Regions from separate parts of the Solibacillus sp. iso_87 genome, predicted to be linked through region 2. Evidence: a T-box and tRNA genes for the amino acid it is inferred to sense, from the RefSeq annotation. Region 2 holds a T-box; the other holds one or more tRNA genes.
The links. A T-box is a leader RNA that pairs with one kind of tRNA and senses whether it is charged. The one in region 2 lies ahead of leuS (leucine--tRNA ligase), so its partner is inferred to be a tRNA-Leu.

Region 1: it encodes a tRNA-Leu, which carries the amino acid that the T-box ahead of leuS (leucine--tRNA ligase) is inferred to sense. The anticodon was not compared.

Annotation. Positions count from the first base shown of each region.
Region 1 is NZ_CM149656.1:3,600,849-3,615,810, forward strand. Features, by position in the region: gene AC0VXV_RS18370 (ABC-F family ATP-binding cassette domain-containing protein) at 1-938, shown strand, start outside; gene tsaD (tRNA (adenosine(37)-N6)-threonylcarbamoyltransferase complex transferase subunit TsaD) at 1,514-2,527, opposite strand; gene rimI (ribosomal protein S18-alanine N-acetyltransferase) at 2,527-2,970, opposite strand; gene tsaB (tRNA (adenosine(37)-N6)-threonylcarbamoyltransferase complex dimerization subunit type 1 TsaB) at 2,970-3,674, opposite strand; gene tsaE (tRNA (adenosine(37)-N6)-threonylcarbamoyltransferase complex ATPase subunit type 1 TsaE) at 3,671-4,123, opposite strand; gene AC0VXV_RS18395 (hypothetical protein) at 4,391-4,729, opposite strand; gene AC0VXV_RS18400 (NADH-dependent flavin oxidoreductase) at 4,881-5,972, opposite strand; rRNA gene rrf (5S ribosomal RNA) at 6,095-6,210, opposite strand; rRNA gene AC0VXV_RS18410 (23S ribosomal RNA) at 6,273-9,201, opposite strand; rRNA gene AC0VXV_RS18415 (16S ribosomal RNA) at 9,433-10,987, opposite strand; tRNA gene AC0VXV_RS18420 (tRNA-Gly) at 11,184-11,257, opposite strand; tRNA gene AC0VXV_RS18425 (tRNA-Arg) at 11,277-11,353, opposite strand; tRNA gene AC0VXV_RS18430 (tRNA-Leu) at 11,364-11,449, opposite strand; tRNA gene AC0VXV_RS18435 (tRNA-Lys) at 11,504-11,579, opposite strand; tRNA gene AC0VXV_RS18440 (tRNA-Gln) at 11,584-11,658, opposite strand; tRNA gene AC0VXV_RS18445 (tRNA-Asp) at 11,663-11,738, opposite strand; tRNA gene AC0VXV_RS18450 (tRNA-Glu) at 11,769-11,843, opposite strand; tRNA gene AC0VXV_RS18455 (tRNA-Asn) at 11,849-11,924, opposite strand; gene AC0VXV_RS18460 (SprT family protein) at 12,120-12,587, opposite strand; gene AC0VXV_RS18465 (Tex family protein) at 12,664-14,835, opposite strand.
Region 2 is NZ_CM149656.1:2,894,236-2,909,197, reverse strand. Features, by position in the region: gene metK (methionine adenosyltransferase) at 1-258, shown strand, start outside; gene AC0VXV_RS14770 (gamma carbonic anhydrase) at 368-880, opposite strand; gene AC0VXV_RS14765 (alpha/beta hydrolase) at 1,134-1,937, shown strand; gene AC0VXV_RS14760 (alanine/glycine:cation symporter family protein) at 2,070-3,530, shown strand; gene AC0VXV_RS14755 (pyrimidine dimer DNA glycosylase/endonuclease V) at 3,567-3,962, opposite strand; gene mnmM (tRNA 5-(aminomethyl)-2-thiouridylate-methyltransferase MnmM) at 4,001-4,582, opposite strand; gene mnmL (tRNA modification radical SAM protein MnmL/YtqA) at 4,579-5,535, opposite strand; gene AC0VXV_RS14740 (MDR family MFS transporter) at 5,669-6,835, shown strand; T-box leader at 6,887-7,101, shown strand; gene leuS (leucine--tRNA ligase) at 7,214-9,628, shown strand; gene AC0VXV_RS14730 (sigma-70 family RNA polymerase sigma factor) at 9,785-10,303, shown strand; gene AC0VXV_RS14725 (hypothetical protein) at 10,284-11,216, shown strand; gene AC0VXV_RS14720 (hypothetical protein) at 11,229-11,768, shown strand; gene AC0VXV_RS14715 (CoxG family protein) at 11,851-12,285, shown strand; gene trhA (PAQR family membrane homeostasis protein TrhA) at 12,504-13,145, shown strand; gene AC0VXV_RS14705 (cysteine methyltransferase) at 13,186-14,001, opposite strand; gene AC0VXV_RS14700 (BaiN/RdsA family NAD(P)/FAD-dependent oxidoreductase) at 14,091-14,962, opposite strand, start outside.

The DNA of each region.
Region 1 (14,962 bases), 710 kb from region 2:
ATTTAACGATCGGTTTTACGGACAAGGCTATTTCCAAAAATATTGGGATGCGCGTCTTTAGAGAAGATCGTATTGCACTTGTTGGTCCAAACGGTGTTGGGAAATCTACCTTATTGAAAACAATCGTTAAAGATATCGAGGAACTGGCCGGGGATATCCGTTACGGTACGAATGTTCAAATCGGTTATTATGATCAGGAGCAGGCGAAACTTCATTCGAATAAATCTGTTCTTAGTGAGCTTTGGGATGAATGGCCATTACTGAATGAAAAGGATATCCGCAACATTTTAGGTCGCTTCCTATTTAGTGGAGATGACGTATCAAAAACAGTAAACTCCCTATCAGGTGGAGAAAAGGCGCGACTTGCACTTGCGAAGTTAATGATGCAAAAATCAAATTTCCTAGTACTTGATGAGCCGACAAACCATTTAGACTTGGACAGTAAAGAAATATTGGAAAATGCCTTAATCGATTATCCCGGTACACTACTATTCGTCTCGCATGACCGTTATTTCATCAACCGTATCGCTACTAAAGTCGTTGAACTCTCAGGCTCAGGTTCGTTTGAGTATTTAGGTGACTATGATTATTATGTGGAAAAGAAAGAGGAGCTTGAAGAATTAGCTGCAATGAAAGCCGCAGCAATTGAAAAAAATACGGCTGAAACGACTGTTCAAACAAAGACTACATCGATGATCGACAAGGACGCGAAAAAAAGAGAACGTCAAATTCGTCGTGCAATTGAAGATATCGAAAAGCAGATGGGCGCTTTAGATGAAAAAATCGCCATCTTCGAAGAACAACTATGTGATCCTGACGTTTATTCAGACCATGAAAAAACATTAACAATTCAGTCTGAACTGAATGATGTAAAAGAACAGCATGAAGTATTTGAAATGGAATGGCTTGAACTAAACGAAGAGCTTGAACTGCTATAATTAAAGGAGTGTCCATCAACATATGGACACTCCTTTTTTATATGTGCATGGAAAGTCTGTGTCTACAGAAACATATTTGTTGTATTGCTATTGTATAATATTAAATCTTTCTATCATCCTATCTACATAATAATCATATATATAGGTCAATACGCCAAATTTCTACAAATTTCTCCACAATTTTATTCACAATACAAATCTAGTAGTATCAACATATCAACATAGTTTTCCACATTATCCACATTTAAAATCAAAGTTATACACATTGTTGTGTGAAAAAGACACTACTATATATAGATAAGTCACATGTTTTCCACAAGTTATACACAGTTTGTGTATAAGTACGCATGTTCGCAAGTTTTTTTGTGGGTATTTAACTTTATCTGTGGATAATTTTCAGAAAAGTTGAACAGTCAATAAAAACTTGTTATAAATGAGATTTATCCATCATAAATTACTAGATTCGACTTTTTTATATTATTGAAAGAAAACAAATTAAGAAAAATTTATTTCCTTAACAAAAAAAGCATGAGAAAAGAATGTACTACTACATCTTTTCACCATGCTTATATACCCTATTTCCAGCTTAAGAGTTCCATCCCAGGGCGCCCATTCATTGCTAAATTACCTCGAACCCCTGCTTCATACATTTCATATGCAGCTGCACCGATCATTGCTGCATTATCTGTACATAATTTTAAAGGCGGTACATAAAATGGAATACCTTCTTCTTTAAACGCATGTTCCAATGCTGTGCGTAGTCCTTTGTTGGCTGATACACCGCCAGCTGCAATTACTTGTTTTACCTGAAATTCACGCGCTGCTCGTACTGTCTTACCAGTCAATACTTCCACTACACTATCTTGGAAGCCTTTTGCAACATGTTCGGCAATGATTTCTTCACCGCGCTGATCCATATTATGTTTATAATTAATCACTGCAGATTTCAAGCCGCTGAAGCTAAAGTCGTATGAATCTTCCTCCAACCAAACACGCGGGAAAGGAACGGCTTCAGTCGCATCATGTGCAAGACGGTCAATATGAGGACCACCCGGATATGGCATATTCAATACGCGGGCTACTTTGTCATATGCTTCACCTGCAGCATCATCACGTGTTTCACCGATAACTTCAAACGAACCATGTTCACGCATTAGGACAAGCTCTGTATGTCCACCTGAAACAACGAGTGCCAACAGCGGAAATTCCATTGGCTGTACTAGGTTATTCGCATAAATATGCCCGGCAATATGATGTGTCCCGATTAATGGCAAGCCGTGAACAAAAGCGAAAGCCTTAGCCGCATTAATACCAATTAACAAAGCACCTACTAGTCCCGGACCTTCAGTTACGGCAACAGCTGTTAATTCTTTCGGTTCCATATTTGCCTGTTTTAATGCTTCTTCTAAAACAATTGTCATTTGTTCAACATGGTGACGTGATGCGATTTCCGGGACAACCCCGCCGAAACGCTTATGACTGTCAATTTGCGATGATACAACATTCGAAATAATCTCTGTCCCATTTTTAATAATGGCTGCTGCTGTTTCATCACAACTAGTTTCAATTGCTAATATATAGTTATCCATTATAAATTCACCCACATTACTAACGCATCTTCCTGGTTGTCCGTATAGTAGCCTTTACGAAGACCTCCATCTTGGAAACCAAGTTTGCGATATAAATTTTGTGCAACAGTATTTGTTACACGTACTTCTAAGCTCATGACATCCATATTTGCTTCTTTCGCTACTCGCATCGCTTCACGCATAAGTGTCTCACCAATACCTTGACCACGTACAGATTGTACAACCGCTACGTTGGTAATCTGTGCTGCATCAATAACGAGCCAAATTCCACAGAATCCGATAATTTCACCTTTGTCGTCTTCCGCCACTAAATAATGGGCAAATTGGTTTTCGGTCATTTCGTAATAAAAGGAATCCAATGTCCATGGTGTAGGAAATGATGCAAGCTCAATTTTATGGACAGCCTGAACATCATCTATTGCCATTCTGCGATACTGTACCATTAAAGTTGCTCCTTTTTCTGTTCCTTTATCCAATTCGCTTCCGCTTCTGCAATACGGCGATATTGGGGAACAAAAGCATGGACAGCCTCAACTGTCGGTAATGGCATTTGTTGTGCTAAAGCAATTAGTTCGGATGCACGCGGTAAATTAATTGTAAATGATGCACGGATAGCAGAATCCCCTAACACTTGCTGAATTCTTTCCATGTACAAATCGACATCTGTCCCGACAAATAATATTGGTCGATCTAATTGCTGAAGCTTCTGTAATAATCCGTCGATATGATCATGATGATCTTCAACAAGCGGATGCATAGTACCTGCTTCATAAACACCGGCATATACATTTTGACGACGGGCATCGATTAATGAACAGATTGCATAGTTCGCAACTCGGGCATTTGCAGCCAGTGCTTTTAGGCTTGATACACCTACCAATGGCTTTTGCAATGACCAGGCCAAGGTTTTGGCAAGAGTGACACCAATTCGGACTCCTGTATAAGAGCCGGGACCTTCAGAAACGGCAATCGCATCGATTTGTGCCGGTGTTAAGCCTGCCTTATTTATAACTTCTTCAATTGCCGGCATTGCACCAACTGAATGTGTCAATTTTATATTTTGCACGACTTCTGCAATTACTTTATTATCTTGTACTATGGCGACAGAAAGCGGTGCATTTGCTGTCTCTATTCCTAACCAAATCATTTTAATAACTCCTCACAAAGACGAACATACTTTTCGCCTATCGGTTTCAATACAAATTTGCGTTTCGTTTCGTCGATGCGTGTAATTTCAATTGCTAAACGCTCTTCAGGCAAATCTTCCTGTATAAGATGTGCCCATTCCACAACTGTTACAGCATCCCCATAAAAAATTTCTTCCCAGCCTAAATCTTCATCGCTATCTTCCAGACGATATACATCCAGGTGATTAAGCGGAATACGTCCTATATATTGCTTCATAATCGTAAATGTTGGACTATTGACTGTTCGTTTTACGCCAAGCCCTTTTGCAAAGCTCTGTGTAAATGTCGTTTTGCCAGCACCTAAATCACCTTCAAGTGTAATCGTATACTGTGGCTCGACTAATTCTGCCAGTCTCATCGCAAGCGCTTGCGTTTCTTCCAGTGTATTTACATCTTTTTCAAATCTCATCTGATTGCTTCCTTCCACAAAAAAATCCATTATCTCTAGTTTACTTGAACTGAAGCAATTGTTCAAAATGTATCACTTTTAGATTGGTTCTTACTCAACTACGTTAATATAAAGTAGCTGTGAAAAAAAGAAAAACACTCATTTTTTCTGAGAAAAAGTGAATGTTTCAGGACTTCCCTTTATTTGATTTTCATTTCTCGAGATTGTTTAGGCTAATGGAGAAATACTGTGAGCATCCCCACGCTTAACCTCATTTTCCGCCGATCACTAACGCTTTGAGTTACCTTTGCGTTCCACTACTTCTTTTTTTACCAATACATCATCCTCAAATTTTAAGCGATATCCTTTCGTCAGCAGAATTTCGTCATTCCATTCATAAGTACCGTTATTAATTTCCTGACCGGCTCCTCCTGAAATGTGGACTACTTCTAAATAAGACATCCCTTCTTTTACTTTATCATACTCTTCTTCATTCATGTATTTTTGCCAAACATATGTATTACTTTCTTCTATCTCTAAAACTTCATCCTGACAAGCTGTTATTAGCATTGCCAGCAACATAACGAGACAAATAGACAGGAAGACATAAAAAGCCTTTTTATTCATTCGTATCCCCCCTCAATATCCTTATGAAACCATTCCCGAAATTAAGCGGTTCAAACATTACCAATAGGAAAAGGAGAATACGAACGTATTCGCATCCCCCTTATTTAAATAAACTAAAATTTTTTATATTCTTTAAATAATCTTTACTGATTTATATACCGGGAATCCAACCTGGTCTTGACAGGATTTTCTCCATTAAAGGACCAGGAATTACAGTATCAATTTTTTCATCATAAGCTGTTACAACGTTTTCCTCATTCTGTACCTTTTCCACCCAATGCGGCTCAATTAACAAGGCACGACCAAGTGCGACTAAATCTGCACCTAACTGTAATGCATGTTCTGCTTCTTCACGAGTATAAATTGATCCGACACCAATTAATGGTTTACGTCCATTTAACAAGCTGTGAATTACAGAAATACGGTTTTGTTGTCCGTTTTCATAACGATGTGTTTCAGATTTGAAATCTCCAAGTGAAATATGCAAATATGTTAACGCTGTTTCCGCTAATTTATCTACTAATTTAACTGTATCATCCATTGTAATACCATCTTCTTCAGGCTCTTCCGGGCTGAAACGGTAACCGACGATAAATTTTTCATCCGCATATGTGTTTTTAACTTTAATTACTTCATTTACCACTTCCAATGGGAAACGTAATCTATTTTCAAATGTTCCGCCGTATTCATCTGTTCTTTTATTAGTAAAGGCAGAGAAATACTGTTGAATTAAATACGTATTTGCACCATGGATTTCAACGCCGTCAAACCCTGCTTCAATTGCTCTTCTTGTCGCTTCCGCATAAGCTTTAACCATATCTTTAGTTTCTTCAAGAGTTAATGCGCGAGCTTCTTTTTCCTCAATTGTAACAGCTGTACTCGCACTTACAACATCTCCATTTGGTACTAAATGTTGATAAGATTGTCGACCGCCATGATGAATTTGTAAAACCGCTTTAGCACCGCCTTGTTGAATAGCCTGTGCAATTCTTCGCAAGCTTGGAATATAACGATCTTCATGAGCGGCAATTTGTCCTGGGAATGCTTTACCGTTTGCTGCAACGTATGCGCATGCTGTAATGATCATTCCAGCTCCTTCAGCACGTTCTTTATAATATGTGATTTCCTCATCGGAAACAGTATCATCTTCATTTGCAGAGTAGGTTGTCATAGGTGCCATAACTAAACGATTTCGTAGTTCAACCTCTTCATTCAATTTAAACTTTTCAAAAAGTGCTTTCATTACAATTCCTCCCTTTTGCTATGTATGTACTTTAACGAAACTGCATTTTATTTTCAAGTTAGAGGTCCTCATTAATTTAAATACAACAAAAAAACCACTGATTCCTCAGTGGTTTTGCGTGTGCGAAGCGACGTCCTACTCTCACAGGGGGAAGCCCCCAACTACCATCGGCGCTAAAGAGCTTAACTTCCGTGTTCGGTATGGGAACGGGTGTGACCTCTTTGCCATCATCACTTCACTATGAAAGAATTTCATTCTTTCAAAACTGGATAAACGTTCATTGAAATGGTGCAATAAAATGTGGTTAAGTCCTCGACCGATTAGTATTCGTCAGCTGCATGCGTCACCGCACTTCCACCTCGAACCTATCTACCTGATCGTCTTTCAGGGGTCTTACTTACTTGCGTAATGGGAAATCTCATCTTGAGGGGGGCTTCATGCTTAGATGCTTTCAGCACTTATCCCGTCCATACATAGCTACCCAGCGATGCCTTTGGCAAGACAACTGGTACACCAGCGGTATGTCCATCCCGGTCCTCTCGTACTAAGGACAGCTCCTCTCAAATTTCCTACGCCCACGACGGATAGGGACCGAACTGTCTCACGACGTTCTGAACCCAGCTCGCGTACCGCTTTAATGGGCGAACAGCCCAACCCTTGGGACCGACTACAGCCCCAGGATGCGATGAGCCGACATCGAGGTGCCAAACCTCCCCGTCGATGTGGACTCTTGGGGGAGATAAGCCTGTTATCCCCGGGGTAGCTTTTATCCGTTGAGCGATGGCCCTTCCATGCGGAACCACCGGATCACTAAGCCCGTCTTTCGACCCTGCTCGACTTGTAGGTCTCGCAGTCAAGCTCCCTTATGCCTTTACACTCTACGAATGATTTCCAACCATTCTGAGGGAACCTTTGGGCGCCTCCGTTACCTTTTAGGAGGCGACCGCCCCAGTCAAACTGTCCGCCTGACACTGTCTCCTACCCCGCTAAGGGGCATGGGTTAGAAGTTCAATACAACCAGGGTAGTATCCCACCGACGCCTCCTTCGAAGCTGGCGCTCCGAGATCTCTGGCTCCTACCTATCCTGTACAAGTTGTACCAAAATTCAATATCAGGCTACAGTAAAGCTCCACGGGGTCTTTCCGTCCTGTCGCGGGTAACCTGCATCTTCACAGGTACTATAATTTCACCGAGTCTCTCGTTGAGACAGTGCCCAGATCGTTACGCCTTTCGTGCGGGTCGGAACTTACCCGACAAGGAATTTCGCTACCTTAGGACCGTTATAGTTACGGCCGCCGTTTACTGGGGCTTCAATTCACAGCTTCGCTTGCGCTAACCGCTCCTCTTAACCTTCCAGCACCGGGCAGGCGTCAGCCCCTATACGTCACCTTACGGTTTTGCAGAGACCTGTGTTTTTGCTAAACAGTCGCCTGGGCCTATTCACTGCGGCTTCTCTAGGCTATGCACCCAAAGAAGCACCCCTTCTCCCGAAGTTACGGGGTCATTTTGCCGAGTTCCTTAACGAGAGTTCTCTCGCACACCTTAGGATTCTCTCCTCGACTACCTGTGTCGGTTTGCGGTACGGGCACCTCTCACCTCGATAGAGGCTTTTCTTGGCAGTGTGAAATCAGGAACTTCGCTCATACGAGCTCGTCATCACAGCTCAACGTTAAAGTATGCGGATTTGCCTACATACACGCCTTACTGCTTGAACACGCGCAACCAACGGCGTGCTTACCCTATCCTACTGCGTCCCCCCATTTCTCAAACGGTGAGGAGGTGGTACAGGAATATCAACCTGTTGTCCATCGCCTACGCCTATCGGCCTCGGCTTAGGTCCCGACTAACCCTGAGCGGACGAGCCTTCCTCAGGAAACCTTAGTCATACGGTGCATGGGATTCTCACCCATGTTTCGCTACTCATACCGGCATTCTCACTTCTAACCGCTCCACCAGTCCTTCCGGTCTGACTTCAACGCTGTTAGAACGCTCTCCTACCACGCATACTCAAAGTATGCATCCACAGCTTCGGTGAATCGTTTAGCCCCGATACATTTTCGGCGCAGCGTCACTCGACCAGTGAGCTATTACGCACTCTTTAAATGATGGCTGCTTCTAAGCCAACATCCTGGTTGTCTAAGCAACGCCACATCCTTTTCCACTTAACGATTACTTGGGGACCTTAGCTGGTGGTCTGGGCTGTTTCCCTCTTGACTACGGATCTTATCACTCGCAGTCTGACTCCCGTGTATAAATATCCGGCATTCGGAGTTTGTCTGAATTCGGTAAAGCGAGATGCCCCCCTAGTCCAAACAGTGCTCTACCTCCGGTATTCTCAATCACGAGGCTAGCCCTAAAGCTATTTCGGAGAGAACCAGCTATCTCCAGGTTCGATTGGAATTTCTCCGCTACCCACACCTCATCCCCGCACTTTTCAACGTGCGTGGGTTCGGGCCTCCAGTGAGTGTTACCTCACCTTCACCCTGGACATGGGTAGATCACCTGGTTTCGGGTCTACGACCACGTACTAATTCGCCCTATTCAGACTCGCTTTCGCTGCGGCTCCGTCTTCTCAACTTAACCTCGCACGTAATCGTAACTCGCCGGTTCATTCTACAAAAGGCACGCTATCACCCATTAACGGGCTCTAACTACTTGTAGGCACACGGTTTCAGGATCTATTTCACTCCCCTTCCGGGGTGCTTTTCACCTTTCCCTCACGGTACTGGTTCACTATCGGTCACTAGGTAGTATTTAGCCTTGGGAGATGGTCCTCCCGGATTCCGACGGAATTTCACGTGTTCCGCCGTACTCAGGATCCACTCTGGAGGGAATGAACTTTTGACTACAGGGCTTTTACCTCGTTTCGCGGACCTTTCCAAGTCGCTTCGTCTAGTTCATTCTTTTGTAACTCCGTATAGAGTGTCCTACAACCCCAAAGAGCAAGCTCTTTGGTTTGGGCTCTTCCCGTTTCGCTCGCCGCTACTCAGGGAATCGAATTTTCTTTCTGTTCCTGCAGGTACTTAGATGTTTCAGTTCCCTGCGTCTGTCTTCAACACGCTATGAATTCACGTGAAGATACTATCCGATTAAAGATAGTGGGTTCCCCCATTCGGAAATCCCCGGATCAAAGCTTACTTACAGCTCCCCGAGGCATATCGGTGTTAGTGCCGTCCTTCATCGACTCCTAGTGCCAAGGCATCCACCGTGCGCCCTTATTAACTTAACCAAAAGTTAACACTTGGATATAATCCAAGATTTAAGTTTACACGTCAATTGCTTGACTTGTTTAAAAATCTATAAAATAGAAATTTGATTTATTGCTTTCAATGTCGTTTTATCCAGTTTTCAAAGAACAAAGGTTTTGAAGTGTTCCATTCATTTAAGAATGAACCTTCAAAACTGAACAGCAACCGTTAATGTTTCATTCCCCAAGGGAATGATTCCGAAAAATCCTTAGAAAGGAGGTGATCCAGCCGCACCTTCCGATACGGCTACCTTGTTACGACTTCACCCCAATCATCTATCCCACCTTCGGCGGCTGGCTCCAAAAGGTTACCTCACCGACTTCGGGTGTTACAAACTCTCGTGGTGTGACGGGCGGTGTGTACAAGGCCCGGGAACGTATTCACCGCGGCATGCTGATCCGCGATTACTAGCGATTCCGGCTTCATGTAGGCGAGTTGCAGCCTACAATCCGAACTGAGAACGGTTTTATCGGATTAGCTCCCCCTCGCGGGTTGGCAACCGTTTGTACCGTCCATTGTAGCACGTGTGTAGCCCAGGTCATAAGGGGCATGATGATTTGACGTCATCCCCACCTTCCTCCGGTTTATCACCGGCAGTCTCCTTAGAGTGCCCAACTGAATGATGGCAACTAAGAATAAGGGTTGCGCTCGTTGCGGGACTTAACCCAACATCTCACGACACGAGCTGACGACAACCATGCACCACCTGTCACCGTTGCCCCCGAAGGGGAAACTATGTCTCCATAGTGGTCACCGGGATGTCAAGACCTGGTAAGGTTCTTCGCGTTGCTTCGAATTAAACCACATGCTCCACCGCTTGTGCGGGCCCCCGTCAATTCCTTTGAGTTTCAGTCTTGCGACCGTACTCCCCAGGCGGAGTGCTTAATGCGTTAGCTGCAGCACTGAGGGGCGGAAACCCCCCAACACTTAGCACTCATCGTTTACGGCGTGGACTACCAGGGTATCTAATCCTGTTTGCTCCCCACGCTTTCGCGCCTCAGTGTCAGTTACAGACCAGACAGTCGCCTTCGCCACTGGTGTTCCTCCAAATCTCTACGCATTTCACCGCTACACTTGGAATTCCACTATCCTCTTCTGCACTCAAGTTCCCCAGTTTCCAATGACCCTCCCCGGTTGAGCCGGGGGCTTTCACATCAGACTTAAGGAACCACCTGCGCGCGCTTTACGCCCAATAATTCCGGACAACGCTTGCCACCTACGTATTACCGCGGCTGCTGGCACGTAGTTAGCCGTGGCTTTCTAACAAGGTACCGTCAAGGTAGCGCCAGTTACTACGCTACTTGTTCTTCCCTTGCAACAGAGTTTTACGAACCGAAATCCTTCTTCACTCACGCGGCGTTGCTCCATCAGACTTTCGTCCATTGTGGAAGATTCCCTACTGCTGCCTCCCGTAGGAGTCTGGGCCGTGTCTCAGTCCCAGTGTGGCCGATCACCCTCTCAGGTCGGCTACGCATCGTTGCCTTGGTGAGCCGTTACCTCACCAACTAGCTAATGCGCCGCGGGTCCATCTTATAGTGACAGCAAGACCGTCTTTCAACTTTCAAACATGTGTTAAAAAGTGTTATTCGGTATTAGCCCCGGTTTCCCGGAGTTATCCCAATCTATAAGGTAGGTTACCCACGTGTTACTCACCCGTCCGCCGCTAACGAAAATTTGGTGCAAGCACCAAAAGTTCGTCCGCTCGACTTGCATGTATTAGGCACGCCGCCAGCGTTCGTCCTGAGCCAGGATCAAACTCTCCATAAAAGTAGTTTGAAAGCTCATTTGCTTTGCTAGCGATCCAACTTCGTTGGAAGTTGGAATCTATTGTTTGCTTCATTTAAGAAGCTTGTTTCATTAACGTTGCTTGTTCAGTTTTCAAGGTTCATTTTGTTGCCTCAAGTGACAACTTTTATATCTTATAACATCTTCTTTTAGATGTCAACAGTTTTTTAATAAAAACTGGAGCGGGTGATCGGAATCGAACCGACAACATCAGCTTGGAAGGCTGAGGTTTTACCACTAAACTACACCCGCATTATATTATAGTGAATTATGGCGCGCCCGACAGGAGTCGAACCCATAACCTTCTGATCCGTAGTCAGACGCTCTATCCAATTGAGCTACGGGCGCCGGGAATTTTTGGTGCGGCCGAGAGGATTTGAACCTCCACGGGGTTGCCCCCACTAGGCCCTCAACCTAGCGCGTCTGCCATTCCGCCACGACCGCTTCATCCGACAATAATTATTATACATCTCTGAAATAATTTGTCAACATGAAAACTGGTGAGCCATGAAGGACTCGAACCTTCGACCCTCTGATTAAAAGTCAGATGCTCTACCAACTGAGCTAATGGCTCTAAATGGCTGGGGTACCTGGATTCGAACCAGGGCATGACGGAATCAAAATCCGTTGCCTTACCGCTTGGCTATACCCCAAAAATGGCGGTCCCGACCGGGATCGAACCGGCGATCTCCTGCGTGACAGGCAGGCATGTTAACCGCTACACCACGGGACCATTAGTAAATCATCATTATTAAAATATACGTGGTGACCCGTACGGGATTCGAACCCGTGTTACCGCCGTGAAAGGGCGGTGTCTTAACCACTTGACCAACGGGCCGTTAATGGCTCCGAAGGCAGGACTCGAACCTGCGACCTGCCGGTTAACAGCCGGATGCTCTACCAACTGAGCTACTTCGGAATAATTACTTCGTTGCGACATCATCTTGTCGACTTTTACTATTATAGAGAGCGATTTCCGTTTCGTCAACACTTTTCCTAAAAAAAATTAAAGGAAAAATCTCTTCCTATATATAGAGCAAAAATCATATTCTCTAAAAAACAACATAAATACTGTATACCATTATTCACTTACTTTTAAACATCATTTCTAAAATTATTTTTCACTATGGAGAAATTTAATTTTCCCTTTGCACATACTGCAACAGTATTTTTTTACATTCATTTTTCTTTTTCTTTTATATATTTGTCCGCAGTTCGTACAGCTATATATATGTATTGTCTTTTGTTTCGGCTTTTCTTTAGCCTGTTCCAATGTAGAACAAAAACGTGGTGCGCCTACTTTTTTCAATAGATTTCGAAAATCTGCATCACCATGCCTATAACCCATCCCTAAAATATGAAGATGATAGTGGCAAAGTTCATGTAAAATAATACCCTTTAACTCTTCTATGCCAAAATGATCATATAGTTTTTTATTAAGTTCGATATTGTGGCTGCTCAACATATACCGACCGCCCGTCGTTTTCAAGCGACTATTAAAATAAGCTTTATGAATAAACGGTCGATTAAAAAAGTCATTTGATAACTGTTCCACTAATTTTTGTGCCTGTTCGTCCGTCATATGCCAACCCCCTTAAGTTAATAAAAAGCGCATATTCAGCTATGCGCTTTTTATTATAATTGAAAATCCTGCTCTTTTACACGCTATGTTGATTTTCAGGAGTTAACATCGTTAAAGAAATACGACCTTTATTTGCCTCTACTTTTTCTACCCAAACCGTCACGATATCCCCGAGGGAAACAACATCTAGTGGATGTTTAACACGACCTTTTTGCAATTTGGAAATATGGACAAGTCCATCCTGCTTAACCCCAATATCGACAAACGCTCCAAAATCAACGACATTTCGAACAGTCCCTTGCAGCTCCATTCCAACTTGCAAATCATCCATTTGAAGTACATCTGTTTTCAGTAACGGTTGCGGGAAAGCATCACGAGGATCACGGGTAGGTTTCATTAATGTATCGACAATGTCTTTCAACGTAACTTCCCCTACTTCTAATGACTCACCTAATGTTGTTAAATTTAACTTGCTGATCGCTTCTTCGGCTTTTGCCGTTCCGACATCCTTTTTCGTTAATCCTGCTGCCTCCAATACAGCTTCCGCTAATTTATAACTTTCCGGATGGATACCTGTAGCATCTAACGGATTTTTGGCATCTGCAATACGCAAGAAACCGACTGCCTGCTCATAAGTTTTAGCACCCAATCGCGGGATTTTTTTCATTTGTGCACGGGATGTAAATTGTCCGTTTTCGCTACGCATCGTTACAATATTTTCCGCTACCGTTTTCGAAAGTCCAGATACATATTGTAAAAGGGAGGCCGAAGCTGTATTTACATCTACCCCAACTTGGTTAACCGCTGTTTCCACAATAAACGTCAGTGATTCTGCGAGCTGCTTTTGCGAAACGTCATGCTGATACTGTCCTACACCGACTGCTTTCGGATCAATTTTTACAAGCTCTGATAATGGGTCTTGTAAACGACGGGCAATCGATACAGCACTTCGTTGTTCCACCTGTAAATCCGGAAACTCCGCTCGTGCCACTTCGGAGGCAGAATATACGGATGCCCCTGCCTCGTTGACAATAACATAAGCAATGTTTCCGTCTACTTCTTTCAGCAGTTCCGCAATAAACTGCTCTGTTTCACGGGAGGCTGTCCCGTTTCCAATCGCAATAATACTAATCGGATATTTCTTTAATAAAGCCTTCACTGTTGCTTTCGCTTTTGAAGGATCCGACGTAGTGTGAGGATATATAACGCCCACTTCAATCATCTTGCCCGTTTCATCGACTACCGCTAATTTGCAGCCTGTTCTGTATGCAGGGTCTACACCAAGAACCATTTTACCGCGCATTGGTGGCTGTAATAGTAAGTTGCGTAGATTTTCCGAGAAAATATGAATCGCTTGAGTTTCTGCTTTTGATGAAAGTTCTGCTCGAAGCTCATTTTCAATAGATGGTTTAATTAATCGTTTATAGCTATCCGCAATTGCCAGCTTTACTTCATTTACAGAAGGGCCTACAAAATTTCTAGGAATAAAATGATTTTCCATTTGTGTTGTGGCTTTATCGATTGGAACTTCAATTGCTGCACGTATCACTTCTTCTTTTTCACCGCGGTTTACAGCCAGTATTCTGTGGGGTGCAATTCGGTGAACAGGTTCCTCATATGCGTAATACATTTCAAATACTTGTTTTTCATCTTTTTCCGCGTTTTTTACCGTTGTTACAAGCTTGCCTTCCCGCCAGGAAAGGGTACGCAGCTTTTCGCGAACTGCAGCATCATCGGCAAATCGCTCTGCTAAAATATCTCGTGCCCCAGCCAATGCATCTTCAATTCCAGTAACACCTTGTTCTTCACTTATATAAGGCGCCGCCATTTCTTCCAACGTACGCTTTTTAAACTTTAACAGTTCTTCAGCTAACGGTTCCAAACCCCGTTCTTTGGCGATCGTTGCTTTTGTACGGCGCTTTTGTTTAAATGGTCGGTACAAATCTTCTACGCGTTGAAGAACCGTTGATGCTTGGATTGCTGTTTGTAGTTCTTCCGTTAATTTACCTTGCTCATCTATTAGGCGCAGCACTTCTTCCTTTCGTGTTTCGAGCTGTTGTATGTAATGGTAGCGGTCTTCCACTGCCTTAATTTGAACTTCATCAAGTGAACCTGTCATTTCTTTTCTGTAACGTGCGATAAAAGGTACTGTGTTACCTTCTTCCAGTAGTCCAATAACCGCTTTTGCTTGTTTTGGTTCCACTTTCGCATCTTTTGCAATTATTTGTAACATTTTTTGTTGATCCATCATGCCACTCCTTTAAATTTCGAACTTTCTTTTAGTGTACCATTCCATTTGTATTGTTTCCCAAAAAAGCGTTGAATTTATGCATGAAAAAAGAGCCTACTAATTTATGCTAGTAGACTCTTAAACT
Region 2 (14,962 bases):
TATGCAATCGGTGTTGCTCAACCTGTTTCAATCGCAGTTGATACGTTCGGTACAGGAAAAGTAGCAGAATCAGAAATCGTGAACTGGGTTCGGGAACTGTTTGATTTACGTCCTGCAGGCATTATTAAAATGCTTGATTTACGTCGCCCAATATATAAGCAAACAGCAGCATACGGACATTTCGGTCGCACAGATTTAAATGTGCCATGGGAAAATACGGATAAAGCAGCTGAATTAAAAGCAAAAGCAGGAATTTAATAAAATAAAAAGGAGCATCCAGTTAAATGGATAGCTCCTTTTTTTATAATTTCCAATAAACTTCCTATATTATAGGTAGAGATTTCGATAAACGTATATGAGTGTGAATTTATTTCTGAAGTGATTTATAGTATTGTCCCTTCGCTACATATTCGGAAATAATGCGATCCATATCTTCGCGATCTTCTGCAGTTACTTCACGTACGACTTTTGCTGGGCGTCCCATTGCTAAACAATTGGGAGGAATCACTTTTCCCGGAGGAACAAGACTGCCGGCACCGATAAATGCTCCCTCGCCTATAACGGCCCCGTCCAATATGATGGAACCCATACCAACTAAAGCGCGTTTTTTAATAGTACAGCTATGTAATGTAACTTGATGACCTACTGTAACTTCGTCTTCAATAATGAGAGGGTAAGCGGGACTTTGGTGAAGGCAGCTCAAATCCTGAATGCTGACACGCTCGCCAATTATTGTTTTGTTCACATCGCCGCGTATTACCGTGTTAAACCAAATTGAAGTTTCGGCTCCTATTGTTACATCACCGGTAATTGTGGCATAGTCGGCAATAAATGCAGAAGGGTGAATCGTCGGTATTTTATCTTTATAGGGGTAAATCATTTTCAATTCCTCATTTCTTCTATAAAATTGTAGATAAATCTATAGATATCGTAACAAAACATGAAGATTTTTCAATTAACATTTCTTTTAGATTGGAATGTATTATAATTAAACAAACAAATAGTAATATAATGATGCCGAGATTAAAGAAGGCACAATATCATAATTTTTTGATACTCGTTAAAACTCGGACTTAATTTTAAAGGTCACATGTTTATGACATAAAAATAATTTAGATGTAAGGAGTATGGCCATGTGGAAATGGGAAACAGAGCAACAACCAAAAGCCGTAGTCGTTATTCTTCATAGCGCATATGAACATCACCGGTGGTACGCATGGTTAATCGAAAAGTTCCGCAGTTCCCACTTTCACGTTGTAATGGGAGATCTACCGGGACATGGAGAGCAAGGAAAGTATACAAAGTATCATGATGAGGACTTTAAAGAATATTACAAGTATACAAAATTGTTATTGAAAGTGGCACTGGAATATAATTTACCGCTTTTTATCGTCGGAAATGGGCTAGGGGCTGCAATAGCTACGTATGTGCTTCAGAACAATAAAATAGAATGTGCGGGTGTTGTTCTAACATCCCCTTGGTATAACTTAAAGCTGGCACCGGGAAAATTGTCGAATGCTTTATCAAGCTTCAGCGCCATTACATCAAATGTTAAGCTGAGACATGAGTTGGAGACTCACCATCTTACAAGGAATACAGATGTGTTAATGGAGTTGAAAGAACAATTGCCGTTAACGAGTATGGTGACAGTAAAATGGTATCGCGACTGGCAGCAGATGACGCGGACAATCCGTAACCCCGAATTGAAGTTCCCGGACATTCCGGTATTATTAATGACGGGTGAAAATGATAAAGTAACAGACATCAGTACATCAAAGAAGTGGATTACCGAGCATACGCTTTCCGAGTTTCATTACAAACAGTGGAAAGGCTGCCTTCATAGTCTGTATTTCGAATTGGAACGGGAAGATGTCTTTAAGTTTACAATAGACTATATTAATAATGTTTTAAGAGACTTGGGATATATTATAGAGTAAAGATAAACCTAACAAAATCATACTTTGTTAGGTTTATTTTTTTTCCAATAAAAAAATATATCGAAATTTTCGAATATTTGTAATATACTAAATTTCAAATTAATACATTATTTCAACAAGGGGGGTATAAGTATGGATTTTTTGAATGATTTTGTAGGATGGGCCAACAATATTTTATGGGGTCCTGTCATGATTTATGGTATTTTAATCGTTGGTCTGTTTTTCTCCATCCTTACAAAGTTCGCACAAGTCCGGTTAATTAAAGATATGTTCATACTAATGTTCAAAGGAGAGAAGTCTGACGCTGGTGTATCTTCTTTCCAGGCAATGTCGATTGCTTTGTCGGGTCGTGTCGGTACGGGTAATATCGTCGGTACGGCTTCAGCAATTGCTTTTGGTGGACCTGGAGCGGTATTCTGGATGTGGGTTACAGCATTTATCGGTGCATCAACAGCGTACATGGAATCGACGCTTGCGCAGATTTATAAAGAGAAGAAAGATGGTCAATATCGTGGGGGTCCAGCATTCTACATTGAAAAAACAACAGGAATTCGTGCATTAGGTATTATTTTTGCAATTGCGATGATTGCATCTGTTGCTTTTTTAATGCCTGGTGTTCAGGCGAATGCCATTGCGGGTGCGGTTGACAATGCATTCGGTATCGAACCATGGATTACTGGATTAGTTACGATTCTTTTATTAGCGGTCATTATTTTTGGCGGTGTTAAACGTATTGCGAACACAGCACAAATTTTAGTTCCGTTCATGGCATTAGCGTATTTATTAGTTGCTGGCATTATTATTATTATGAATATTACAGCAGTGCCTGAAGTGTTAGGGTTAATTTTCCGCAGTGCGTTTGCGGCCGATGCGGTATTTGGCGGGATGATTGGTAGCGCTATTTTCTGGGGTGTAAAACGCGCAATCTACTCAAACGAAGCTGGTCAGGGTACTGGTGCACATCCAGCAGCAGCCGCAGAAGTATCACATCCGGCAAAGCAAGGGTTAGTGCAGGCAGCATCAATTTATATTGATACTTTACTGGTATGTTCTGCAACAGCATTGATGATTTTATTCATGGGTACATACAATGTCCATGAAGGCAGCCAGGATGGAGCTCTAATCGAAGCCAAAATGGATGAGACAATTACGTATTCAGGCTTTACACAAGCAGCTGTTAATGATGCATTCCCAACTTTAAACAACTTTGGTTCAGGTTTTGTAGCGGTTGCACTTTTCTTCTTTGCCTTTACAACATTAATGGCATATTACTACATTGCTGAAACGAATGTTTCATATATGTTAAATGGCAGTGCGAGACGGATAGGGATATTTTTAATGAAGTTCGTATTACTCGCATCGGCATTTTACGGAACAGTTAAAACATCCGATTTAGCATGGGCATTCGGTGATGTCGGGTTAGGATTAACGGTTTGGATTAACGTAATTCTATTATTATTTATTATGAAGCCAGCCCTCATTGCACTGAAGGATTATGAGCAACAGAAAAAAGAAGGGAAAGACCCGGTATTTGATCCGAAAAAGCTTGGTATTAAAGGCGCGGATTTCTGGGAGACATATAAGAAAGAGTAGAAGTTTAAAAGGAGCAGCTAATTAAAAAGCTGCTCCTTATTTCATTGAATAATACTGCTGTAATGTCTCGAACTGTTCAGTAGTAAAATCTTTTTGTCCGCGAATATATTTTTCGTACAAATTGTAGTAGCAAATTGTTAAATACTCATCATTATGATGCCGGCTGTACGGCGGGTAGTTTTCAGGAATATGAAGATCGGAAAAATAGCGATCCATTTTGTCGATCGTACGAATCATTATATTTCGGGCGCGCATTTCCTCCAGAACAATTTGTGTATAAATATATAAATCCTCTTTCGGGTATTCGTAAATATAATTAATTAATACATGTTTGTCTTCCTTCACGAAAATGCTGTTCAACTCACGCCACTGGGCAAGAAGTTGACTTTTCGGTATGAATGGAATTAACTCGGTATGCCATAAACGCATCATTTCACCTCATTAAGGATATGAAAAAGAGCTAAGAAAACTTAGCCCTCTATCGGAAAATCTTTTACTTTTTCTAATGCAATGATAAACGGGGGAGCATTTTTCTGATTCATAAACTCATAGCGCAGAACATGTACATGTTTTTGCGGTAAATCACTTACATAGCGAATCACTTCATCGCGCTCGTCTTTTCCGCCTTCATGACCATGATAAACGACTAAAACGATCATTCCCCCGACTTTTAGCAGCTTTAACAAACTTTCAATCGCTTGGATCGTAGTGTTCGGCATTGTTACAATTTCATGATTGCTGCCTGGCAGATAACCAAGATTGAAAATTGCGGCTGATACTGGTTTTTGAATATAGTTTGCTACATTTTCATGCCCGTCTTTTAAAACGATTGCCCGATGCTCAAGTGCATTATCGAGCAGACGGTGTAATGTTGCATCAACCGCTTCCTTTTGTACATCAAACGCATACACATAGCCGTCATCTCCAACGAGATTTGCTAAAAAAAGCGTGTCATGTCCATTTCCTGCTGTTGCATCGACTGCAATATCACCCTCGGAAACTGACATTTCCAATAAGGTTTGGGCATATTGAAGAACACGTTCTAATTTCATTTTGTAACATCCGCCTTATAAAACTTCCCTTGGTAAGAACTGCGACGTTCCAACTCCGCATCAATTCCGTTAAGAACTTCCCATTTGTTGACAGACCACATCGGACCGATCATTAAATCGATTGGACCATCACCCGTAATACGGTGGACGATCATTTCAGGCGGAATAATTTCTAGCTGATCTGCCACGAGCTGAATATAAGCATCCTTTTCCATAAACTCCAGCATGCCTTTTTCGTATTGCTTCACAAGTGGTGTTCCTTTTAAAAGGTGCAGCAGATGGATTTTGATACCTTGTACATCAAGCTTCGCCACCTCACGGGCTGTTTCCATCATCATATCGTAATCCTCTAAAGGCAATCCGTTAATAATATGTGTCACGACACGAATACCATGCTTGCGCAATTTATTAACACCTTCCACATATGTCGCGTAATCATGTGCGCGGTTAATTAAATTGGCTGTTTTTTCATGAACAGTTTGAAGTCCAAGCTCTACCCATAAATACGTGCGTTCATTCAACTCTGCCAAATATTCAACAACATCATCCGGCAAACAGTCAGGACGCGTTGCAATTGAAAGTCCCATTACTCCTTCACAGGCAAGTGCTGATTCAAACTTATCCTTTAATACTTCAAGTGGAGCATGTGTATTTGTATACGCTTGGAAGTAGGCCATAGTTAAGCCGTCTTTCCATTTGTTCTCCATTTTTGCTTTGATCTTTTCGAACTGCACCGGAATCGGATCGACTTTACTGCCCGCAAAGTCTCCTGAACCTGCTGCCGAACAGAATGTACAACCGCCAAAAGCGACCGTACCGTCACGGTTTGGGCAATCAAACCCAGCATCCAAAGCAACCTTGTAAACTTTCTTTCCGAATTCATTTCGTAAATAGCGATTCCATGTATAATAACGTTTCCCGTCTGACGGGAAAGGGAAATTTGTTTCAGTCATTCCTTGTTCACTCCTCTAACATATTATTCTAACACGGACAGAACATCGTGTCCTAATAGAAATATTTTTCTTGTACAAATTCCTGTTAAAGAATAAACTAGTAAATTGAGCAAATATTGAAGGAGGAAGTTGATTGCCGAAACAAGTATGGTTTTTAATTATTGGCACATTCGTAAATACGGTTGGAAATTCATTTTTATGGCCTTTAAATAGTATTTATATTCATGATCATTTAGGAAAATCTTTAACTACCGCTGGAATTGTCCTCATGCTAAATTCATTGGCAGGTGTGTTCGGCAATCTAGTAGGCGGTTATTTATTTGATAAATTAGGTGGCTATAAAGCAATTTTAATTGGGGTTGTATTTAATTTGATTTCAATCACTCTGTTGACCATTTGGCATGACTGGCCGCAGTACATTGTATTTTTAACGATGATGGGCTTTAGTGGAGGGATTGTTTACCCGGCGATTTATGCGATAGCAGGTAGTGCCTGGCCAGAAGGGGGGCGAAGAGCATTTAACTCGATCTTTTTGGCAAACAACGTAGGGGTCGCAATTGGCCCGGCATTGGCAGGTATTGTTGCCGATATTAAGTTTGACTATGTATTTAGTGCAAATCTATTTTTCTATGCTATATTTTTTGTACTTGTCATCACGACATATAAGCGATTTGATATGAAGGGACTGACAACTAAACCGTTCTCCGGTGAGACAAAAAGAAAAAACAGGGGACCGATTGTGGCGATCAGTATATTAAGTATATCGTTAATTGTCTGCTGGTTAAGCTACTCTCAATGGAGCGCGACCATTTCTTCTTATACACAAGGTTTAGGAATGAGTCTATCCGAATACAGTTTACTATGGACGATCAACGGCTTCATGATTGTTGCAGTTCAACCGATTATCCGGCCGCTTGTCACACGCTGGGAAAACAAAATAAAACATCAGCTGGTGCTTGGTCTCATATTGATGTCGCTATCTTATATCGTCGTTTATTTTGCCCAGGACTTTAAGATGTTTGCTGCAGCGATGGTCATTTTGACGTTTGGGGAAGTGTTCTTTACACCGGTCATTCCGATGATTGCCAATAAATTGGCGCCTCATGGACAAGAAGGTTTCTATCAAGGGCTCGTCAATAGTGCATCTACAATTGGACGGATGATTGGCCCTGTTTTTGGCGGGTTAATGGTAGATTTATATGGCATGCAAATTTTGATGCTTATATTATCACTACTCATTGTCATCGCTATAATTCCGTGTCTGGTCTTTGATCGTACGCTAGGAAAAGAACAAACATAAAACAGTTACTTGTACTTTTGTGTTGAATTCGTTAAAATGAATGAAATAATAATATTGACTGTGATGAGGAATAGTAAATGGACGCACTTTATAGAGAGCTGGCGGCAGGTGGAAGCCGGTAAGTGTCAAGTTGAACTCGCCTCGGAGTTTGCTTTAGTGAAGTAATAGTAGCTAATGGCCGTGTATTCGCGTTAAGAAATGAAGCTGAGTGCTGCGTCACTAATTTGGGTGGTACCGCGGGAGAAAAAATACCTCTCGTCCCTTCTTATCATAAGATGGGACGGGATTTTTTTATTTTTTAAATATTCTGTTAAATCATTGATGATGCGCCTAAAATACATAAACCACAGCAAGAATATATTTAAAGGAGGAATTATTGTGAGTTTTAATCATCAGCAAATTGAAAAAAAGTGGCAAACGTTTTGGGATGTCAATAAAACATTCAAAACTGAAAATGAAATGGATAAGCCAAAGTTTTATGCATTGGATATGTTCCCGTACCCATCAGGTGCGGGTCTGCACGTAGGACACCCTGAAGGCTATACGGCGACAGATATTTTATCTCGTTTTAAACGTATGCAAGGCTATAATGTTCTTCATCCAATGGGGTGGGATGCATTCGGTTTACCTGCAGAGCAATATGCTCTTGATACAGGAAATGACCCGGCTGAATTTACGGCAAAAAACATCGCAACATTTAAACGTCAAATTAACGAACTAGGCTTCTCTTATGACTGGGATCGTGAAATTAATACAACTGACCCGTCATACTACAAATGGACGCAATGGATTTTCACTAAGTTAGTGGAAATGGATTTAGCGTATGTAGATGAAGTGGCAGTAAACTGGTGTGAAGCATTAGGTACAGTACTTGCAAACGAAGAAGTAATCGACGGAGTTTCTGAACGTGGCGGTCACCCGGTAGTTCGTCGTCCGATGCGACAATGGGTACTGCGTATTACAAAATATGCAGACCGTTTAGTCGATGATTTAGTTGATGTTGACTGGCCTGAATCAATTAAAGAAATGCAGCGTAACTGGATCGGCCGTTCTGAAGGCGCACAAGTGAAATTCACAGTTGCTGACACAGACAAAAACTTCGAAGTATTCACAACACGTCCGGATACATTATTTGGCGCGACATACTGTGTATTAGCTCCAGAGCATAAATTAGTAGCTGAAATTACTACTGCAGAGCAAAAAGAAGCGGTAGAAGCATACTTGGAAAAAGTATCGTTAAAGTCTGATTTAGAACGTACAGACTTAGCAAAAGAGAAAACAGGTGTATTCACAGGTGCATATGCAGTGAACCCGATTAACGGCAACCAAGTGCCAATCTGGATTGCGGATTATGTATTGGCGACATACGGAACTGGTGCGATTATGGCTGTTCCTGCACACGATGAGCGTGACTATGAATTCGCGAAAGAGTTCAATTTAGAAATTATTTCGGTTCTTGAAGGCGGAGACATTGAGAATGAAGCATTCACTGGTGACGGTGCGCACATTAATTCGGACTTCCTAAACGGATTAAATAAAACGGACGGCATTGCGAAGGCAATTGAATGGTTAGTGGAAAATGGTGTAGGTGAAAAGAAAATCACTTACCGTCTACGTGACTGGTTATTCAGCCGTCAACGTTATTGGGGTGAACCAATTCCAGTAATTCACTGGGAAGATGGCACAATGACTACGATTCCTGTAGAAGAGCTGCCATTGGAATTACCGAAAACAACAAACATCCGTCCTTCAGGTACAGGTGAATCACCACTTGCCAATATTGAAGAATGGGTGAATGTAGTTGACCCAGTAACAGGCAAAAAAGGACGCCGTGAAACGAATACAATGCCGCAATGGGCTGGTTCATCATGGTACTTCCTGCGCTATATCGATCCGAAAAATGATCAGGCGCTTGCAGATCCAGAACTATTAAAACACTGGCTTCCAGTCGATATTTATATCGGTGGTGCAGAGCACGCGGTACTTCACTTACTATACGCACGCTTCTGGCATAAAGTGCTTTATGATTTAGGACTTGTTCATACGAAGGAACCGTTCCAAAAATTATTTAACCAAGGGATGATTCTAGGTGAAGGCAATGAAAAAATGTCTAAATCAAAAGGCAATGTAGTAAACCCGGATGACATTATCGCTTCACACGGTGCAGATACATTACGTTTATACGAAATGTTCATGGGGCCACTGGAAGCTTCTGTAGCATGGAGCACGAATGGTCTTGATGGGGCACGTCGTTTCCTAGATCGTATTTGGCGTCTATTCGTAACAGATGAAGGGAAGCTAGCTGCAAAAATTCAAGATTCTTCTGATACAACATTGGAAAAAGTGTATCACCAAACTGTGAAAAAAGTGACGGAAGACTATGAAGGCATTCGCTTCAACACAGCGATTTCACAAATGATGGTCTTCATTAATGATTGCTACAAAGCGGAAGTAATTCCAACAGAATATGCAAAAGGCTTCGTGAAGCTTTTATCACCAATCGCACCGCATATTGCTGAAGAACTTTGGTCAATTTTAGGACATGAAGATACTATTACGTATGCAACATGGCCAATATTCGATGAGTCGAAACTAGTAGACGATGAAATCGAAGTTGTTGTACAAGTTTTAGGTAAAGTCCGTGCAAAAGTAACGGTTGCAAAAGATATTACTAAAGAAGAATTAGAAAAAGTTGCTTTAGCAGACAGCAAAGTACAAGAATTTATCGAAGGAAAAACAGTTGTGAAAGTAATTGTCATCCCAGGTAAATTAGTTAATATCGTTGTTAAATAATAGGAATAATATCAAAAGCCATTTTTCTCTGTGAGAAAAATGGCTTTTTTACATTTCTTAATCAAGAAAGAAAAAATCCTAAAAGAAATTCCCAGAAAGTGAAACAATTTCATGGAAATATGCGACTATAAAGAAAACAGTGAAAGGAGTGGGACCGTGTCGGCGCATTTAGAAGAAGTAATGATGGCATATGGCGAATACTGTATGCGTGTTGCCTATTTATATGTGAAGGACTGGGCAGCTGCGGAAGAAATTGTGCAGGACACGTTTTTAGCTTATTACAGGCAGCAGGAGCGATTCGAAGGCCGTTCTTCTTTAAAAACATATTTAGTGAAAATAACAATACATAAAAGTCATGATTATTTAAGAAGCTGGAAACGCAAAATGACCCATATTTCACCTAAAAAGCTTGTCACTCCTTCCATTGAACAAAAGAAGATTCATGAAGAACAGCAATCTGAGCTAGTAGAAGCTTTGTTGCAGCTTTCGATTAAATACCGTGAAGTCCTTATTCTACATTATTACGATGATTATAAAATCAGAGAAATTGCAGAACTTTTACGGGTAAGTGAAAACACTGTAAAAACGAGACTTGTTCGCGGTCGAGAAAAGCTAAAGCCGCTGTTAGTGAATTTTGAATGGGAGGTGCAGCAATATGACGAAATGGAAGGATGAAATTGACCGCTATATCGGGGAAGAACAAAAATTCACACCTGAAATGAGAGCCAAAGTATTGCATAAAGCATCTAAACGTTCGATTGATTGGCGGTATGGGCTAACTGCAATTTCGTTTTGTATCGTTGTGTTCATTCTTTTTTTAATAGGACCTACTCAAGTTGAACCGCCTGTCCAAACAGCAACACCTTTGGAAAGGCTTATTGAAGAAACAACTGTGGAAGAGTTTTTTATAAGTTCCCAATATAGTGAACCGGACCAATTTTTTGCACGGGATTCGAGTCGTTATAGGGGCGTGCATGCATTTAAGGAAGAAGAAGATGCCCTCGATATGAACAGGCTTTTACATGATTTAAAGCTGGTTGAACGTCCTTATAATAATGGGTTTGAAAAAGATGTACTTATAGTGATGTCGAATGGTGAGCATCTAAAGCTGAAAATTTATAAGAGTGGCGGATGGTTCGCAGTCCAAGATGTTCGAACAAAGTTATTTTATAAACTTGAAGATACGTCGGCGGTAAATTATTCAAGATGGAATCAAAAAGTAGATGAAGCTGGGTTGAGTTTTGGGGAATTAGCAACGTTAGGAGGAGCAATAATAATACTTTCCTACATTTTAAAGTTAGCCTTAAAATTACCTAAAACAAAGCAAAAACCACAAAAAACAGTTAGCTGGAAAGGTTCTTTAGTCTATTTAGCGGTCTTTTTTTCAATGCATTACTATACTAATTATTTGCAGGCACATGAATACGTAGTTTATCTAGATCTTCAATTTATTGTATATGCGCTTGGATTTATTGTTGTAATGCCATTAACGGAAGATAAGGATAAGTCTAAAAAAGAGCAAATTTATGACTGGATTATGACAGCAATATTCTTAATATTCTTATGGATTCTATTCTTTTACGGGTAAGGAGGGCCGTGGATGAAAAAGCTATTATTAATTGCGTTATTATTCTTACTTAGTGGCTGTACCGCAGATATGACAGCTAAGGAACCGTATCCTGTGGAGAAAGATTATCCTTTTGATGAACAGCTCGTACAATCTGTACCGAATGATGTTACGCTAAAAATCTATCCTAGGAGCAATGAATTTCAAATTTCTTTTGTGACTACATATGAACAGGCTGCATTTCTAGCAAGAAATGAGCCGTATTTAACATATGAAACAGTAGAAGGAAACTTTGTATTACCTAAAGCGGATTTAAAAATCGGGGAACGGATTGAAATAGGTGATAATGTGTATTATGGCATGAGCATAAATGTGATCGGTACACAGGTTGAATGGGAAGGGGTGCCACAGTCATTTATACAGCTACGCTTTCTGTTAGAGGATAAACAGTTGATGACACTGAATATTGGACGAATAGCTTTTGATGGTGAAGCTAGACTTGTTCGGATGGAAAGTACAACAAATGAGAAACTAAGGGAAATAGCACAAATCTTGCATGAAAAGCAAAAATAACTATGTTGCGTAACCGATTTCTATGTAATACTAGAATAGTAAATGGTCACATTTAATGAATTGAAGAAAGAAGTGTAACAACATGGCACAAGCATCACATTCAGTACAAATCCCAGTTAGCCAGGAAAAAGTATGGGTATTCGTAAGTAAAATTGAAAAATGGGCTGTATTAGTTCCAGCTTACAAAGAGCATAAAGAACTGGATGCCCAAACATCACATTGGACATTCGAAGGAAACTTTAAAGGCTTAAAGAAAAAAGTTGAAATCGAAATTAAAATTATCGAAATGAATGAGCCTTCTAAAATCAAATTTGAAATTACAGGGCTATCAGATAATATTAAAGGCGGCGGTGAATTTACAGCCGAGCCGAAAGATGGCGGTACATATATGACAGGTACAGTAGAAGTAACTGCTGGCGGTCTTTCAGGCGCAGTATTAAATCCGGCTATTAAAGTATTATTGCCAAAAGTAACGACTCGATTAACAGAAAAAATCGCTCGTCATATTCAAGCGTAAGATGAAATAACTCACTGGGAAAAATTTTTCCCAGGGGGTTTTTTATTTTGTTAGAAGGGGGTATAGCTTTTATGGAAAGAACCCCTTAAAAAGTTTTCACTTCAGAAATGAAAGTTTCCAGCAAATCCATGATAAATATCATATGGAAAGTATGACAAGTTCTTCTTTAACAACTAAATACATTTTTTTTATAATTGAATAATGAAAGAGGTGGCTTTATGACACAAATCATGATGGAACAAAGTGGATATAGTACAAAGGAAGAATTTTGGAACGGGCTGACACACGGAGTTGCCGCATTGCTGACGATTCCCGCAACATTGTTGTTAGTAAACAAAGCCCAGCATCAAGGCACAACATTAGAGCTTGTTAGCTATATTATTTTTGGTATTTCAATGTTTTGCCTGTATTTTGCTTCAACAATGTATCATTCATGGCCGAAACATAAAACATTTCTGAAAAAGTTCGATCATAGCTCAATATTTTTATTGATTGCAGGAACATATACACCGATCGTATTAGTCGCAATTGGCGGCAAATTGGGTTGGACAATTTTTGCGATTCAATGGATTTTAGCAACAATCGGTATTGTGCTGAAACAATTTTTTGTTTACCGTTTTAAATTACTGTCGCTATTTGTTTATATCGGGATGGGCTGGCTTATTATTTTTGTTGCCAAGCCGTTATTCGCACATATAGGCATCGCCGGCTTTGCAACATTATTAATCGGTGGGCTTTCCTATACAGTCGGCACTTACTTTTACAAAAATGACCGTATTCCATATAACCATGCAATTTGGCACTTATTTGTTATGGGCGGCAGTGTTGCAATGTTCTTCGCAATTTACTTATATGTATAAATAAAAGAGTCAATCCCGTTATTGGGGATTGACTCTTTTTCTATATGCTCGCTGTAAACTTTTCAATTAAATCCTGCAAATAGTCATCGTATTGTTCTTCGTTGCGTTTTTTCATTTCTTCCAAAACCTGATTTAAAAAAGTTTTGTTGTCCATGAACTGATCCGGCAACGTTTCATATAGTAGCTGATGATGGTAATTTTCCTGATCCAAATAAAGCTCAAAATAATAGCCGAGCTTTTCGTCTTCATTGAACATATGCATCATGCAATCTACTTCATAGCATTGCATAATAAAATCATGTTTAAAGCCAACCTGAACGGTAAATGCAATATGTCCGCCTTCACCATCTAATTTAAATGAATCCATATCTGAAATCATTAGATTTTTATGCATAAGCCAGTACAGTTCATTTGCCTGACGGTTTGTCGTAAAGCTTGTAATCCCTTTAGGCGCATTTTCAATGAAGAAATGCTTTGCCAGTTTTGCTTGCACGGCCTCTTCAATTGATGAAGAAGAGGCAATTTTATCGAGCTGCTGACAGACGATTAGCAATAGAGCTGGACTTTGTTGTAAATGTTCAACAATCTTTTTTAATTGCATCGGGCAAACATTTGGGATATTGACTAAATCGACAGCCAAAGTCATGCCGACACCTTGTTTATTTAAGCCGAGTATCAAATATAATGGAACACTTTTCGCATAGGAGTTATTTTTTTCGACATAGCAAAAAACACGAATGGAAAAGGTGAATTCATCCTTATTACGATTGCTTATTTTAGTGCAAGATAAATGAGTTTGCATTAGCTCATCTGATGCTAAATAAAGCATAGTCTGGTTTTTTTGAGAATTATTCATCGTGCCGTATCCTCCTGAGTGTACATACCTCTTATGATACTAGGGAATGATGAGCAGTTCTAGTATTTTTACGATTAAAATCAGAAACGTTACTGTTGACCCGCACTCATACCCGCAATTCTTCCTGTTACGAGCGCAGAAGTAATATTATAACCCCCTGTATAACCGTGAATATCCAAAATCTCACCACAGAAGTAGAGTCCCTGTTTTTTCTTGGAGGCCATTGTTTTTGGTTCTATTTCTTTTACCGAAACACCACCCCCTGTAACAAATGCCTTTTCGATCGGTTGGGTACCGTGAACGTCCATCGTAAATGCGACAAGCTCACGTGCAAAGTTGCGAATCTTCTCCTGAGATAATTCTATGCCTGTTAACTGTGCGTCAATACCTGCACGCTCCATTAAAAATAAGAGCCATCGTTCTGGAACAAGTGATTTCCATAAGTTTTTCACCGCTTTTTTCGGTTCTTCCTTAATTGTTTTATTTAACATTTGGAAGCATGTTTCTTCGTTATACTCTGGTAATGATTGAATTCGAACTTGTACGGGTGCGCTTCCTGATTTCAGCTGCTCTTTTACAATAAACTGACTGCAGCGTAAAATGGCAGGGCCGCTTAAACCGAAGTGAGTAAACAGCATATCCATCTGATGTGTTACAAGAACTTTTCCTTTTTTGTTCAGGACAGAGACAGCAGCATCGCGTAATGCCAGCCCTTGTAGCTCACGTGATTGAATGAACGATTCCTTTGAAGTCACAGGCACTTCTGTCGGATACAACGTAGTAACCGTGTGACCTGCACGTTCTGCCCAAGGATAACCGTCTCCAGTTGAGCCTGTTTGCGGAACTGCTTTACCACCGACTGCTACAACAACAGCATTTGTACGGATTTCTTCGCCACTCTCTAAACGCACACCATATATTTTTTCATCATCCATGAGCAATTTATTAACGGCCGTGTGTA